Regions from separate parts of the Streptomyces sp. 11-1-2 genome, predicted to be linked through region 3. Evidence: riboswitches for the same ligand, from Rfam matches in the RefSeq annotation. Region 3 holds a riboswitch; each other region holds the start of a gene.
The links. Region 3 has a riboswitch for cobalamin ahead of CGL27_RS08390 (CbtB-domain containing protein). Riboswitches for the same ligand answer to the same signal wherever they lie in the genome.
Positions count from the first base shown of each region.

Region 1: linked by a shared signal. The riboswitch ahead of CGL27_RS31205 (ribonucleoside-diphosphate reductase subunit alpha) and the one ahead of CGL27_RS08390 (CbtB-domain containing protein) in region 3 are both predicted to bind cobalamin.
Region 2: linked by a shared signal. The riboswitch ahead of CGL27_RS13420 (cobalamin biosynthesis protein) and the one ahead of CGL27_RS08390 (CbtB-domain containing protein) in region 3 are both predicted to bind cobalamin.

Region 1 covers NZ_CP022545.1:7,246,260-7,251,622, forward strand. Annotated here, with positions in the region: gene CGL27_RS31200 (ribonucleotide-diphosphate reductase subunit beta) at 1-862, opposite strand, end outside; gene CGL27_RS31205 (ribonucleoside-diphosphate reductase subunit alpha) at 862-3,276, opposite strand; cobalamin riboswitch at 3,414-3,557, opposite strand; gene CGL27_RS31210 (GNAT family N-acetyltransferase) at 3,754-4,260, opposite strand; gene CGL27_RS50280 (hypothetical protein) at 4,345-4,512, opposite strand; gene CGL27_RS31215 (hypothetical protein) at 4,555-4,842, opposite strand; gene CGL27_RS31220 (IPT/TIG domain-containing protein) at 5,312-5,363, shown strand, end outside.
Region 2 covers NZ_CP022545.1:3,196,535-3,201,897, forward strand. Annotated here, with positions in the region: gene CGL27_RS13405 (class II aldolase/adducin family protein) at 1-178, opposite strand, end outside; gene CGL27_RS13410 (inorganic phosphate transporter) at 529-1,809, shown strand; gene CGL27_RS13415 (hypothetical protein) at 1,824-2,072, shown strand; cobalamin riboswitch at 2,210-2,430, shown strand; gene CGL27_RS13420 (cobalamin biosynthesis protein) at 2,584-3,567, shown strand; gene CGL27_RS13425 (cobyric acid synthase) at 3,564-5,192, shown strand; gene CGL27_RS13430 (putative cobaltochelatase) at 5,257-5,363, shown strand, end outside.
Region 3 covers NZ_CP022545.1:2,066,616-2,071,978, forward strand. Annotated here, with positions in the region: gene CGL27_RS08370 (glycerate kinase) at 1-525, shown strand, start outside; gene CGL27_RS08375 (hypothetical protein) at 720-1,013, shown strand; gene cobF (precorrin-6A synthase (deacetylating)) at 1,164-1,940, opposite strand; gene CGL27_RS08385 (CbtA family protein) at 1,979-2,740, opposite strand; gene CGL27_RS08390 (CbtB-domain containing protein) at 2,762-2,983, opposite strand; cobalamin riboswitch at 3,021-3,165, opposite strand; partial or broken gene CGL27_RS08395 (EamA family transporter) at 3,236-3,358, opposite strand; gene CGL27_RS08400 (MFS transporter) at 3,383-4,636, shown strand; gene CGL27_RS08405 (ABC transporter permease) at 4,738-5,363, shown strand, end outside.

The DNA.
Region 1 (5,363 bases), 5.2 Mb from region 3:
TCAGGCGCTGGTCGGCCACGCACTGCAGATACTCCTGCATCGACGCGGTGTTCATGCCCGGCAGCCCCTCCCCGCACAGGTCGCGGGCGAACTGCAGCTCCGCCTCGACGGCCTCCTTGAGCATGTCGGTGACCTGCTGCTGGAGCTCGTCGTCGAAGAGGTCCGGCTCCTCCTCGCGGACGGTGTCCACGACCGAGAAGGCGAACTCCATGTGCATCGACTCATCGCGGAAGACCCAGTTGGTGCCCGTCGCCAGGCCGTGCAGCAGCCCCCGCGAGCGCAGCCAGTACACGTACGCGAAGGCGCCGTAGAAGAACAGCCCCTCGATACAGGCCGCGAAGCAGATCAGGTTGAGCAGGAAGCGGCGGCGGTCCTCTTTGGTCTCCAGCCGGTCGATCTTCTCCACCGAGTCCATCCAGCGGAAGCAGAACTCCGCCTTCTCCCTGATGGAGGGGATGTTCTCGACGGCGGCGAAGGCCGCGGCGCGGTCGTCCGGGTCGGGGAGGTAGGTGTCCAGCAGCGTCAGATAGAACTGGACGTGCACCGCCTCCTCGAAGAGCTGCCGCGACAGATACAGCCGCGCCTCGGGGGAGTTGATGTGCTTGTAGAGCGTCAGCACCAGGTTGTTGGCCACGATCGAGTCGCCGGTCGCGAAGAAGGCGACCAGACGGCCGATCAGATGCTGCTCACCGGGGGAGAGCTTGGCGAGGTCGGTGACGTCGGAGTGGAGGTCGACCTCCTCCACGGTCCAGGTGTTCTTGATCGCGTCGCGGTAGCGGTCGTAGAACTCCGGGTACCGCATCGGCCGCAGGGTGAGTTCGAAGCCCGGGTCGAGCAGGTTCTTCTGGGACGTGGGGGACATTACTGGCAGGCCTCGCAGGACTCGGGGTTTTCCAGGGAGCAGGCGATCGCGTCGGCCTCGGCCGGAGCCTGCTGTACGGGGATGGGGGCAGGGGCGGGCGCGGTGGCCGCGGCGCCGCCGCCACGGGCGCTCTGGGCGATCCGGGTGGCCGGACGCGAGCGCAGGTAGTACGTGGTCTTGATGCCGCGCTTCCAGGCGTACGCGTACATCGAGCTGAGCTTGCCGATGGTCGGCGAGGCCATGAAGAGGTTCAGCGACTGGCTCTGGTCGAGGTACGGGGTGCGGGCCGCCGCCATCTCGATCAGGGCGCGCTGCGGGATCTCCCACGCGGTGCGGTACAGGTCCCGTACCTCCGCGGGCACCCAGGAGAACTCCTGGACCGAGCCGTTGGACTCGCGCAGCGCCTCGCGGGTCTGGGTGTCCCAGACGCCCAGCTTCTTGAGGTCGTCCACCAGATAGGAGTTGACCTGCAGGAACTCCCCGCTGAGCGTTTCGCGCTTGAAGAGGTTGGAGACCTGCGGCTCGATGCACTCGTAGACGCCCGCGATGGAGGCGATGGTCGCGGTCGGCGCGATCGCCAGCAGCAGCGAGTTCCGCATTCCGGACTTCGTCATCCGGGTGCGCAGCGCCTCCCAGCGCTCCGGCCAGGTGGCCACCGCGTCCGTGTAGTGGTCCGGGTGCAGCACACCGCGCGCGGTGCGGGTCTCGGACCAGGCCGGGTGCGGGCCGTGGCGCTCGGCGAGCTCGCAGGACGCCTCGTACGCGGCGAGCATGATGCGCTCGGAGATCCGCGTGGAGAGCGCCTTGGCCTCGGGCGAGTCGAACGGCAGCCGCAGCCGGAAGAAGACGTCCTGCAGCCCCATCAGGCCCAGACCCACCGGGCGCCAGCGGGAGTTGGAGGCCCCGGCCTCGTCCGTGGGGTAGAAGTTGATGTCCACCACGCGGTCGAGGAAGGTCACGGCCGTGTGGACGGTGGCGTCGAGGCGCTCCCAGTCCAGCTGCCCGTCCTCGTCCAGGTGTGCGGCGAGGTTGACCGAGCCGAGGTTGCACACGGCGGTCTCGCCGTCGTTGGTGACCTCCAGGATCTCGGTGCACAGATTCGAGGAGTGGACGACCCTGCCGGGCTCGGCGGTCTGGTTGGCGGTGCGGTTGGCGGCGTCCTTGAACGTCATCCAGCCGTTGCCGGTCTGCGCGAGGGTGCGCATCATCCGGGCGTACAACTGCCGCGCCGGGACCTGCTTGACCGCCCGCCCCTCGGCCTCGGCCTTCCGGTACGCGGCGTCGAACTCATCGCCCCACAGGTCCACCAGCTCGGGCGCGTCGACCGGGGAGAACAGCGACCAGTCGGCGTCCGCCTCGACCCGGCGCATGAACTCGTCCGGGATCCAGTGGGCGATGTTCAGGTTGTGGGTGCGGCGGGCCTCCTCACCCGTGTTGTCTCGCAGCTCCAGGAACTCCTCGAGGTCCGCGTGCCAGGTCTCCAGATAGACGCAGGCCGCGCCCTTGCGCCGGCCGCCCTGGTTGACGGCGGCCACCGAGGCGTCGAGCGTGCGCAGGAACGGCACGATGCCGTTGGAGTGCCCGTTGGTGCCCCGGATCAGCGAACCGCGCGCCCGGATACGGGAGTAGGACAGGCCGATGCCGCCCGCGTGCTTCGACAGCCGCGCCACCTGGTGGTAGCGGTTGTAGATCGAGTCCAGCTCGTCCAGCGGCGAGTCCAGCAGATAGCAGGACGACATCTGCGGATGCCGGGTGCCGGAGTTGAACAGCGTGGGGGAGCTGGGCAGATACGACAGGGTGCTGGTCAGCCGGTACAGCTCGGCCACATCGTCCAGCGCCCGCTCCGAGAGGTCCTCGGCGAGCCCGCAGGCCACCCGCAGCAGGAAGTGCTGGGGGGTCTCGATCACCTGACGGGTGATGGGGTGGCGCAGCAGATAGCGGCTGTAGAGGGTGCGCAGTCCGAAGTAGCCGAAGCGCTTGTCGGCGCCGTCGGCCAGGGCCCGCTCCACCAGCGCGTCCAGCCGTGCGGCGTGGGCGGCGGCGAACTCCGCGGTGGAGTCGGCGAGCAGGCCCTCACGGTGGCCCACCTGGACGGAGGTGGAGAAGGAGACCGCGCCCTGCCCGGCCGCCTCCTCCGTGATGGTGAGCGCCAGCAGCCGCGCGGCCAGCCGCGAGTACTCCGGCTCCTCGGCGATCAGCCCGGCCGCCGCCTCGGTCGCCAGGCCGCGCAACTCCGCCTCGTCCGAGCCGGGATGACGGCCGCGCAGGGCGGCGGCCGCGACCTTACCGGGGTCGGTGGCGGGCAGGTCGGCGGTGAGTCCGGTGAGGATCCGCAGCAGGGCGGTTCCGGGCGCGTCGTGCGCTGCCTGAGAAACCGCCTGCTCTGAAACCGGATCTGCGGGCGCGATGGTCACTGAGGTGCTCTCCCTCGCTCGGCCGGGGCCACGAGGGGAGGCGCGATGGGCGCGTACGGGCATGCCGATGCCGCACTCCTCGTACGCCAGGCACACCACGCAGCGTCCATCGGCCCAACCCTCGAGGCCGGGGGACGTGTTCACACAGGGCCGTCGGCAGGTGCTCGGACTTACGGGTACGCCGCATAAGCGCACACGTACACCGTTGCGGGACAGTTCCGGATTCCCACCGGATTCCCCTGCGGCGACAGCGAGGACGAGCATACATCTTGTGTCGGCCGACGCACGCACCCCCATATCTTGTGTCGCGAGGTGCGGAATTTCGTATGAATGTGCTAGTGCGTTCCGGAGGTGGCCCGTGACCTGGGGCCCGTGGCAGCCCGCAGCCGGGCGCGCACGCGAGCCCGTATCCCGGCGCGCACGCGAGCCCGTGACCCGGCGCGCGCGAGCCCATGGCCAGGACGCGCGCCGCCGGCCTCACAGCTCCACCGTGAACGCCCACAGGGTGAGGTCCAACTCGGCTATCGGCGACCAGTCCCGCTCCGGGGCCCGTACAAACCCCAGCCGCTCGTACAGCCGGTGGGCGGCGGTCATGGACTGCTGGCTGCTGATCACGATCCGCCGCAGCGCCAGCGCGCGCCCCCGGTCCAGGCAGGCGCGCACCAGCGCCTCGGCCGCCCCGCGCCGCCGCGACTCGGGTCGCACGGCCAGCATCCGGAACTCGCCCTCGCCGGGCCGGGCCAGCTCCGCATACGCCCCGCCGTAAACCGCGAACGCCACGGCCCCCAGCACCTCGTCACTCGCCGCGTCCGCCGCGACCAGCAGCTCGGCCTCGGCGGCCCGGCGCCGGGCGTCGCGCAGGGTGGTGAGATATGGATCACTGTCGCCGAAGTCCAGGAGCCCGTCCCCGAGATACACCTGCGCGGTGAGCTCGCCGATCCCGTCCAGCTCCTCGTCCCGCGCGTGCCTGATCGTGATGTCCATGGCCGCAGTCTGCCGCACACCACTGACAGCGAGGCCGCCATGCCGCCGGCGCCGGTCCGCGCCGTCACTCGCAGCTCTTCGCCGTCACTGGACGGCGGTGTTGATCACTCCGGTGGAGCCCGCGCGCTTGTTGGCGGCGTCGGCCTCCTGATAGGTGAAATATCGCCGGACCGTGCCGTCCGGCAGCGTCAACTCGTAGACGACAACGGGTTGTGGGCCCCCACGTGCCCCTCCGCCGCAGTTGCAGGCCATGGCTGCCGTTCCTTTCCCTCGAGTCCAGTACGGGTCGGTGTGTCAGTCCAGCCACCGCGAGGCGACCCCGGCGAGGTAGGAGAGCGTCAGGGCGGTGGCCGGGAGGTGGAACCACGCGGTGGTGTGCAGCAAGGAGGCGTAGCCGGCGATGGCGGCGGCAACCCAGGTGCTGGTGCACCAGCCGCAGTTGACGAGGTAGGAGGGCCGGGAGTCGTCGCCGAAGCGGTCGGCGACCCAGGTTCTGAACCCCGCCGCCAGCGTGTCCTTGGTGATGAAGCGGGTGATACGGCAGGTGGTGCCGAGGGCGAGGAGGAACGCGGCGAGGCTCATCGGATCGCTCCCTCCCCGGGTGGTCCCGCACGGGTTGGCACTGCCGATGTCACTCATTAGAGGCACGGTGGAGGACGGCAGGCCATACTCCGGCCGCGCCTTCCCCCGAATAGCGGAGCGCTTGTCATACAAGCTCGCCGCCAGGCGCGCCCAGATGCGCCAAACGAGTGATGGCAGCCCCGGAACCTTGAGCGACGGGGGTGGGCGTGGATAACTGGAGACGTGCCGCCGAGGGTGCCCCATACCTCGTCGGCCAGACAGGAGCCGGGCGTTCGTCCCGTGGCTCCGCTCTCATCCGGCGCATCGCTTCGCTTCCGCGCCCTGACCGGCCGCCCGGCGGCCTTCCGTTCCTCCGGTGCCGGCCTGCCTCGACCGCGCGGCGACGACGAGGCGTTGACCAGCGGCTTGCCCACGACACCGGCATGCCGTCGGCGCACATCACCCGAACCCTTCCCCGGGAGGACCAACCATGACCTCGACCGCTCCCGCGACCGCCGCCCCCACTGCGGCCAACTGGCCCC
Region 2 (5,363 bases), 1.1 Mb from region 3:
CGCCGCTCGGGGTCACCAGGACGGTGTCGCCGACCCGGGCCGAGACATTGCCCGAGGTGCCGACGACCAGGCCGTCGGCGGTGGTTCTGCGGGCCGTTCTCACCACCTGCGTCCATGCCTGCCGCAGGGGATGGGTCAGCCGCGACTGCGGCTGCCGCGTGGATCGCGACTGGGTCACCTGCCCTCACCTCCGAGGCCCGATCCTCCCAGGCGTCCGGCGGCCGGGCGATGGCGGGACCGGAAGGGGCGCGCCGCTTGTCTACGACCGCGCCTCGTGGGCAGCCGCCTCCGTGTGGGTGAACGAGGGTGAACGGCGGGCGGCCGCGGGGCCGGTCCCGGGGCCTCCTCCGACGGTCCTCGATCGAGGCTCAACTCCCGTACGACATGGGAAAGTAGACTTGAATTCATCAGGCTGTAGCACTCCCGCAACCACGTCACCCTGATGCCCCACTCAGTTCATCTTCCGTTCACCCTGTTTCCTTACGTTCACCGTGCCACTAACGACCTTCGAACTGATTGACCGGGTGTATGGAACACATCACGCTTCTCATCGGGATCGTGATCGTCACGGCCTTGGTGTTCGACTTCACGAACGGCTTCCACGACACGGCTAACGCCATGGCCACCACCATCTCCACGGGAGCACTCGGTCCCAGGGTGGCGGTGGCGATGTCGGCCGTCCTCAATCTCGTCGGCGCGTTCCTCTCCGTGGAGGTGGCCAAGACCATCTCCGGCGGGATCATCGACGAGGACTCCGGTATCCGACCAGAAGTGATCTTCGCGGGGCTGGTCGGGGCGATCCTGTGGAATCTGGTGACCTGGCTCGCCGGGCTCCCCTCCAGCTCCTCGCACGCCCTGTTCGGCGGCCTGATCGGCGCCACCGTGGTCTCCGTCGGCCTGGACGGGGTCAACGGCGACGCGATCGTCATGAAGGTCCTGATCCCCGCCGTCGCCGCGCCGGTCGTGGCCGGCATCGCCACGGTGGCCGCCACCCGGCTCACCTACCGGCTCGGCCGCGACCGCTCTTCGGAGGACACCGCGAAGGGCTACCGCGCGGGGCAGATCGCCTCGGCCGCTCTGGTCTCCCTGGCCCACGGCACCAACGACGCCCAGAAGACGATGGGCGTGATCACCCTGGCGCTGGTCACCGGGGGCGTGGTGGCGCCCGACTCCGACCCGCCGCTGTGGGTCATCGTCTCGGCGGGCCTGGCCATCGCGCTCGGCACCTACCTGGGCGGCTGGCGCATCATCCGCACCATGGGCAAGGGCATCACCGACATCCAGCCGCCGCAGGGCTTCGCCGCCCAGACCGGCGCCGCGACCGTCATCCTGGCCTCCTCCCACATCGGCTTCGCGCTGTCCACCACCCAGGTCTGCTCCGGCGCCGTCATGGGTGCGGGTGTCGGCCGTAAGGGCGCGGTGGTGCGCTGGTCGACCGCCGGCCGCATGGTGCTCGCCTGGGTGCTGACCCTCCCGGCCGCGGGCCTGGTGGCGGGCGGCGCCGCGCTGCTGGCCGACCAGGGGAACGCGGGGATCACGGCGGTGGCCGTGCTCGCCGTCCTGGCCTGCGGGGCGATCTGGGCGCTGTCGCGCCGCAAGCCCGTGGACCACACCAACGTCAACGAGGTCGGCGCACACGAGCCGGTGGGCGCCGTCACGGCCGCCCTGCGGTCCGTGGCCCCGCCGCCCGCGGGTGCGAAGCTTTCCGCCCCCGAGAGCGCGGTGGAGACCGCCCCCGAGGGCGGCATCGCCGAGCGCACGCCCGAGCAGACCCCCACCCCCGCCGTCGCGAGCAGCACCACCCGCTAAGGAGCCACGGAATTATGAGCATCGACTGGGCGGCACTCGGCCAGGTCTTCGGCGTCAGCCTCGTGGTGACGGTCGGCATGGTGGGCGTCTTCACCCTGGGCATCCTCGGGACGTCCCGTAAGGCCGCGCCGGAGCAGGGCGCCGCGGCCGCCGTGTCCGGTGGCACGGTCGGCGCCTCCGCGCTCGCTCGCACCGGCGCGTACACCTGCTTCGCGCTGTGCGCCGCGGCCGTGGCGTACGGCATCTATCTGATCGTCGCCTGAGGCTTGCGTCCTCATCGACCCACCGGCCGCCGGATGGTGGCGCTGACCAGCGCCGACCGTCCGGCGGCCGCCTCGTGTGCGGCCGCGTCTGTGGGGCTCGGCACACTCGGGCGTCATGGGTCATATGCGAGTTGACGGCCATTCGCGGCCCATGGTGGACTTCCCGAGCCAAACGGCGGCAGGAGAGGAAGCCGGTGAGAATCCGGCGCGGTCCCGCCACTGTCACCGGGGAGCACTCTCCCATCGCCTGTATGGGGTCACGGCTCGACCGTACGGTTGCTTTCGTACGCGGGGCTGGAAGACCGGGAGGGGTGCGGATCCGGGAGCCAGGAGACTTTCACCGCCGGTCACGTCGAACCAGGGCGCGGACCCTGAGTGAGGACATACCGCCATGCCCGGCACGGCCACGCCGCCAGCTTCCTCTGTCCCCACTGGCTCTTCCGGCCCCTTCGGCCCACCTGGCCCCTTTGGTTACGTATCGTCGCGCCGAGGCGTGACGGCGGGCTGACGGATGTGTGCCGACCACGCCTCGTTCGCGTGCGGCGCGGCCCTCGGCTTCCTCGGTGATCTCGCCACGGGCGATCCGCGCCGCGGACATCCGGTCGCCGCCTTCGGGCGCGCCGCCGCGGCCGCCGAGCGCCGGCTGTGGCGTGACCACCGCGGTTACGGGGCCCTGCACACCGCGTTGTGCGCGGGCGGCGCGGCCGCCGGTGCCGCGCTGCTGACCCGCGCCGTACGGGCCCTCGGCGGGCGCGGTGGCGCGGAGGTCGCGCTGACCGCCGCCGCCACCTGGGCCGTGCTGGGCGGTACGACGCTGGGCCGTGAGGCACGGGCCATCGGCGGGGCCCTGGCCGCGGGGGACCTGGAGGTCGCCCGGGAGCGGCTGCCGCATCTGTGCGGGCGCGATCCGCAGGCGCTGGACGGGCCGCAGATCGCCCGCGCGGTCGTCGAATCGGTCGCCGAGAACACCTCCGACGCCGTCGTGGGCGCGCTGGTGTGGGGGGCCGTGGGCGGCGTGCCGGGGCTCATCGGCTTCCGCGCCGTCAACACCCTGGACGCCATAGTGGGCCACAAGTCGCCGCGCTACCGGCGGTTCGGCTGGGCGGCGGCCCGTCTGGACGATGTGGCCGGCTGGCCCGGTGCGCGCCTTACGGCGGCCCTGGCGACCCTCTCCGGCCCCGATCCGCGCGGTGCGCGGCGCGCCTGGCGGCGCGACGGCCGGCGCCATCCGAGCCCCAACGCGGGCCCCGTGGAGGCATCCTTCGCGGGCGCGCTCGGCGTACGGCTGGGCGGCACCCTCACGTACGGCGGCCGGGTCGAGCACCGGCCGGTGCTCAACTCCGGCGGGCGGCCGGTGGAGTCGGCCGACATCGAGCGGGCGATACGGCTGTCGCGGCGCGTCGGCGTCCTGGCGCTCGGGGTGTCCGTGGCGGCCCGGCCGGTCCTGAGGGCGTTGACGGGGCGGCCCCGGGCCGCTGAAGGGGGCGGCGGATGAGCGGGATACGCGGTAAGGGCGGCACGGACGGTTCCGGGGCGCGGGGCGGGGGACTGCTCGTCGCGGGCACGACCTCCGACGCGGGCAAGAGCATCGTGACGGCCGGGATCTGCCGATGGCTCGCCCGTAAGGGCGTCAGCGTGGCCCCCTTCAAGGCGCAGAACATGTCGCTCAACTCCTTCGTCACCCGGGAGGGGGCGGAGATCGGGCGGGCGCAGGCCATGCAGGCCGCCGCCGCGCGCGTCGAGCCGAGCGCGCTGATGAACCCGGTCCTGTTGAAGCCGGGCAGCGACCGCAGCAGCCAAGTGGTGCTGCTGGGCAAGCCGGTGGGCGAGCTGAGCGCGCGCGGGTACTTCGGGCGGTCGGGGCCCGCGGCGCACCCGCCGTCGGGCGCGGCCTCCCCCGGGCGGACGCGGCCCTCGGGGCGGGAGGCGCTGCTGGGGACCGTCACGGAGTGCCTGGAGGAGCTGCGGCGCACCCATGACGCGGTGATCTGCGAGGGCGCGGGCAGTCCGGCCGAGATCAATCTGCGCCGCACCGACATCGTCAACATGGGGCTGGCGCGCGCCGCCGGGCTTCCGGTCGTGGTGGTCGGGGACATCGACCGCGGTGGCGTCTTCGCGTCCTTCTTCGGCACCACCGCGCTGCTGTCGGCGGCGGACCAACGGCATGTGTCCGCCTATCTGGTGAACAAGTTCCGCGGCGATGTGAGCCTTCTGGAGCCCGGTCTGGAGATGCTGCGCGACCTCACCGGGCGCCCGACCGTCGGTGTGCTCCCGTTCGCCCACGGGCTGGGGATCGACGAGGAGGACGGGCTGCGGGTGTCGCTGCGCGGCACGGTGCGGGAGAGCGTCGTGGCGCCCCCTTACGGCGCGGACGTCCTGCGGATCGCGGTGGCCGCCGTGCCGCTGATGTCCAACTTCACGGACGTGGACGCGCTGGCGGCCGAACCGGGCGTGGTCGTGCGGTTCGTGGACCGGCCCGAGGAGCTGGCCGACGCCGATCTGGTGGTGCTGCCGGGCACCCGGGGCACCGTAAGGGCGCTGGAGTGGCTGCGTGAGCGCGGGCTCGCCGACGCGATCGCCCGGCGGGCCGCCGAGGGCCGTCCGGTGCTGGGCGTCTGCGGCGGCTTCCAGGTGCTCGGGGAGCGCATCGAGGATGAGGTCGAGTCGAAGGCCGGGACGGTCGCCGGGCTCGGGCTGCTGCCGGTGCGGGTGCGGTTCGCGGCGGAGAAGACCCTGGCCCGGCCGGTGGGCGAGGCCCTCGGTGAGCGGGTGGAGGGCTACGAGATCCACCACGGGGTCGCCGAGCTGCTCGACGGGGCCGAGGAGCCCTTCCTGGACGGCTGCCGGGTGGGCTCGGTGTGGGGCACGCACTGGCACGGCTCGCTGGAGAGCGACGGCTTCCGGCGGGCGTTCCTGCGCCGGGTGGCCGCCGCGGCGGGCCGGGCGTTCGTACCGGCGCCGGACACCCGCTTCGGCGAGCTGCGCGAGGAGCAACTCGACCGGCTCGGCGACCTGATCGAGGAGCACGCCGACACCGACGCACTGCTGCGGCTCATCGAGAAGGGCGTCCCGGAGGGGCTGCCATTCGTCCCTCCGGGGGCGCCAGCAGGGACGTCGTGATGAACCCCGACACCCACACCGACACCGGACCGGGACGCCCACGCACACCAGGAGGTACCGCCGCGTGACCACCACCTACCCCTTCAGCGCGATCGTCGGCATGGACGGTCTGCGGCTCGCCCTGCTCCTCAACGCCGTCTCCCCCGCCGTGGGCGGCGTTCTGGTGCGCGG
Region 3 (5,363 bases):
GGGCCCAAGGGCGCGGCCGCGGTCTACGGGCCCCAAAAGGGCGCCTCCCCACAGGAGGTGGACATCCTCGAGGACGCCCTGCGCCACTACGCGCGAACGTGCGGAGCACTCGGCACGGCCGCAGAACCCGGGGCCGGGGCGGCCGGCGGCCTCGGCTTCGGCGCCCTCACCGCACTGCGGGCGCGGTTTCGCCCTGGCGTGGAGGTGATGCTGGACCTGCTCGGTTTCGACGAGGCCCTGGCACAAGCGGACCTGGTGATCACCGGTGAGGGCTCCCTGGACACCCAGACCCTGCACGGCAAGGCACCGGCCGGCGTCGCCTCCCGGGCCCGCGCACGCGGCCTGCCCGTCATCGCCGTCTGCGGCCGGTTGTCCCTGGACCCGGCCTCCTTGCACGCCGTCGGCATCCACCGCGCCTACGCCCTGACCGAACTGGAGCCCGACATCCCCCGCTGCCTCGCACACGCGGGGCCCCTGCTGGAGCGGGTGGCGGCGCGCATAGCGAGAGACTTCCCGCCCGTCTGAAACCGGCGCGGCCACATCGTGGCTTGTCCGTGCCGGGCCGGGCCACCGACGAGGAGTACACGGTCGAGCGCACCGGAGGTTGTGTGGGCGTTCCCTGGCCCCGGGCGACACGGGTCCAGGTCCTGATCGCGGAGCGTGGCACGGGCCGTGGACCGAGTACAGAATGTGCCAGGGGGGAGAAAGAAGGTGCCCCCATGACCACGCACGCTCCCCATACCGGCCACTCCCACCAGCATGGAAGCGGCTGCGGCCACGTCGCGGTCCCGCACGACGATCACACCGACTACGTCCACGACGGCCACCTGCACCGGACACACGACGACCACGTCGACGAGTGCGAGCCCAGTGGCCACACCGTCCACGAAGGCCACGACCACCAGCACCGCGCCGACTGCGGACATGTCGCCGTACCGCACGGCAACCACGTGGACTACCTCCACGACGGCCACCGCCACGCCCAGCACGAGGGTCACTGGGACGACCACTGACACACCCCTGGCCGACGCCACGATCACACACTCACGACCCCGCGCCGGGGGTTCCACACGTACGACCGATCGGGGGCGGGAAACGCCAGTGCGGCGCTTCCCGCCCCCGGCCTGTTTCCCACGTCCACCTCAGGCGCCCACGCGAGCCGCCTACTCCACGATGCGCAGCAGATAGGTGTCCATGATCCATCCATGCCGGTCACGCGCCTGCGCCCGCACCTGCCGGATACGGTCGGACACCTCTCGCAGTGGCCCGGCGACCAGCAGCTCGTCGGGCGTGCCGAGGTAGGCGCCCCAGTAGATCCACACGTCGTCCCCCTCGACCTGGGTGAACGACTCGTGTGCGTCGAGCATCACCACGATGTCCCCGTCGTCGTTCTGGCCCACGTCGGAGAGCCGGCGGGCCGGGGTGATGTGCACCGGCCGCCCCACCTGGTTCAGGGGAATGCGGTGCCGCGCGGCGAGCGACGACACACTGCTGATGCCGGGAATGACCTCGACGCTCGCGGAGACGGAGCCGCGTGCCTCGATGTCGGCGAGGATCCCGAGAGTGCTGTCGTACAGCGACGGGTCGCCCCATACGAGGAACGCGCCGGTCTCGTCAGCCGTCATCTCCTCGCGCAGCAGGCGCTCGAACATGTCCGCGCGACGCGTGCGCCAGTCCTGGACGGCGGAGGTGTAGTCGCTCCGGCCCATCGGACGCCGGTCCCGGCTCGGGTCGTCCACCTCCACCACCCGGTAGGGCGCCCGCGCGTGCTCGTCCAGCATGCGGTGGCGAAGGTCCGTGAGTGCGGACTTGTCGTCTCCCTTGCCGACGATGAAGAACACGTCAGCGCGGCCCATCGCCTTCACCGCCCCGAGCGTCAGATGGTCGGGGTCCCCGGCTCCGATACCGATGACGAGAATCCGGCGTTGCTGCGTGGTCATGCGACGGCTCGCGATCAGTTGGTCGTACTCCTCGAGGGTCAGTGCGTGGCGGGCGCCACCGCCCGGCCCTCATCGGCCGTCGCGGGCTTGGGATTCAGCAACCGCTCGGCAAGCTCGCCGAACAGGAGACCGAAACCACCCCACAGGACGACCTGCATGGCCAGAGCGGACAACCGGAATCGCCACAACACGGTGGCGGGGAAGTCCCCCGGCACCTCGTTGACCACGGGAAGGAAGGCATACGCCAGCCCGATCACCACGGCGAAAGCGGCCACCGCGGCCACGGTCGCGTACCAGGTACCCAGCCTCGGGGCGAGCCGCTTGCCCACAATGGTGGCGCCCACCGCGAGGAGCACGCTGAGCAGCATCATCAGGAAGTACAGCGTCGTGCGCTTGCCGATGGTGTCGCCGTTGCCGACCGCGGGCGGATTGGCCGGGTACTTCAGGAACGGCACCACGTAGACCGCGAGCAGCGCGCAGCCGGACAGCAGCAGCGCGGTGGCCCGCGGGGTGAAGCGGCCGACGCGGCCCAGGGCGACGCAGTACGCGAGGGCGGCGATACCGCCGAAGGCGATCCCGTAGACCAGGACACCGGTGGCCAGCCCGGCCGTGGACTGCACACCACGCGAGACCAGCTCGACCTCGTGCTCATGCGCGGGGGCGTGGGCCCCCTCGAAACTGATCGCGCGGTCGACGCTCGGCTCACCGAGGAAGTAGGCGGCGACCAGGGCGAGCACGCCGGCCCCCAGACCGGCGAGCATGCCCCGGACGAGCAGATTTCTTACCATTGCGGAGTTCATGAGTGTGCGGCGTCCCTCGCGTCAGTGGCAGGGGAAGCCGAGCAGATGACGGGCGTCATGCACCCACTCATGGACGTTCTCACCGGAGACGACCGCGGTGGCGCCCTGCTCGGCGCCGACGAAATACAGCAGGACCAGCATCAGAATGCCGAAGAAAACCGCCCACGGAGCTATCGCCTTCAGCGGCAGCGTGGCAGGCAGTTCGGGCGTGGTGGCTGTGGGCTGCGCGACATGCTGCGCCATGGCCAGGGCCTCCTTAAGGGAGTTCGCGTCCCATCTCGGTGGAGCACAGGACGACGGCTACGGGTCTGACTCACGAGAGACCCCGTCCGGGACCTCTCGCTCACAGTGGCGCGACCGTGCCGGATTCCCACCGGCTTCCGTCTTACCGTCGTCGATATCGCACCGACCGTACCGCGTGTCGGGTTCATGGCCAAGACCAGCCACCTGGCGAGACGGTCAGGTGAGGGCGAGGAGGCTGACGGCGACGGCGGCCAGGTCGCCGCTGCGGGCAGCCAGCAGGGACAGCGGATTCGCCAGCGAGTCCAGCACTCCGGCCGTGGGCTTCGTCGAGCCGAGCCTGCGGTACATTTCCCCGGCCGCGGCCAGAGTGACAGCGGCGGGACCTGCCACAGGAGGTTCATGTCCGAGCGCGCGAAAGAATCCGTCATACGGGCCCCGGGTATACCGCATCTGCTGATGGTGGTGCTCTGCTGCTTCTCCGGATTCGCCCTGCTGCTGCCCGTCTCCCCGGCATGGGCCGTCAGCGGAGGCGCGGATGAGTTCGGTGCCGGACTCGTCACCGCCGTTCTGATGGCCGCCACCGTCCTGGCCCAGTTGTGCGTCAAAACGGCGCTTCGCGTACTCGGATGGACCCGCATCCTCGTCCTCGGTGCCCTCCTGCTCGGCCTGCCCGCCCTGCTGCAAGCCCTCAGCGACCACCTGTTGCCCATCCTGCTGACCACAGCCCTCCGCGGAGCGGGCTTCGGCATCGTCACCGTCTGTGGATCCACCGCCGCGACCGCACTGGCCCCACGCGGACGCCAGGGAGCGGCCATCGGCCTCTACGGCTTCGCGGTCGCGCTCCCCCAAGTCGCCCTCACCCCGGCGGCGCCCTGGCTGGTGGACACGTTCGCCCTCCCCGCGATCATCGCGTGCGGCGCCCTCCCCGTCCTGGCACTACCCTGGACACGAGCCCTCGGCCGCGTCGTCGAGGCCCGCATCGGCAGCCCCGCGCCACAGGACAGCCACCCGCGGCACCCCGCCCCCACGGCCACGGTGCTCCGGCGCATCCTGCTCCCGCTCACCGTGCTGCTCCTGGTCACGGCCGCGGGGGGTGCGGTCCTCACCTTCGCCCCGCAGTTCACCACCACCCCGACACTGGCCGTCACGGCCCTTCTCACCCTCACTGCCACCGCCGCGGTGTCCCGTTGGGGCTGCGGAGTGCTGGCCGACCGGATCGCTCTGCGGCCGATCAGCGGCGTCCTCGTCTCGGCCGCGTGTGCGGGCCTGGCGCTGATCGCCCTGGCCGTGGGATCGGAGAGCGTCCCCGTCCTCGTCCTGCCGGCCGGACTGGTCGTGCTGGGAGCGGCGTACGGAGGGCTGCAGAGCCTCACGCTGGTGCAGGCGTTCAGCTACGCGGGCGCGGAGAACCGGCATACGACTTCAGTCGCGTGGAACATCGGCTACGACGCGGGCACCGGGCTCGGATCCCTCATGCTGGGCCTGGCAGCCCAAGCGGCCACCTTCGCCACCGGCTTCACCACGATGTCCGCGGTGATGGCGGTCGCGGCCCTCACGGTTCTCCTCACCGGTCGCAGGCCGGTCACCGGCGGCTCGGCAAGCAGCCGCCGACGTACGCAGAGCCGAAAGCGCCGCTCGCTCACCGACCGGTAGAAGCTACTCCCACGCGGCACGGAACCGCACCGTATTGTCGACCACGGTCACCCGCAACGTGGCGCGGACGAGAGCGGAAGTCACGGAAGGTAGCCCGCACCATGCATCTGAACGCAGCCTCCTCCCTTCTGCCGGTCAACACCACACTGGCCGTACTGCTCGTCGTCCTCCTCCTGGCCGCGATCGCGGCTGTTGCCCTCTTCCATCTGTCGCCGGACGTACACACGCACCGGGCCCGGCAGGTTCTGCTGGCCGGTGTGCGTGCCGCGCTCCAGTTGGCCGCCGTCTCCGCGGTCATCACGAAGGTGGTGGGCTCGGGCCTCGCGACGGTGGCTTTCTTGATCTTGATGCTGGGCGTGGCGGTGTGGACCGCCGGGCGGCGCCTGACACCGGACCGGTCGTGGTGGCTGGCACTGTGGCCCATCGCGCTGAGCGTGCTGCCGGTCGTGAGCCTGCTGCTGCTGACCGGCCTGGTGCCCCTGAAGGGCATCGTGCTGATTCCGGTGACCGGGATCTTCATCGGTGGAGCACTGACCGCGACCGTGCTGTCGGGACGGCGGGCGCTGGACGAACTCGGCCTGCGGCACGGTGAGTACGAGGCGGGCCTGGCCCTGGGGCTGTCGGACCGGGACGCACGGATGGAGATCGCCCGCCCGGCCGCGTCGGACGCCCTGCTGCCCGGTCTCGACCAGACGCGCACCGTTGGACTGGTGACACTCCCGGGCGC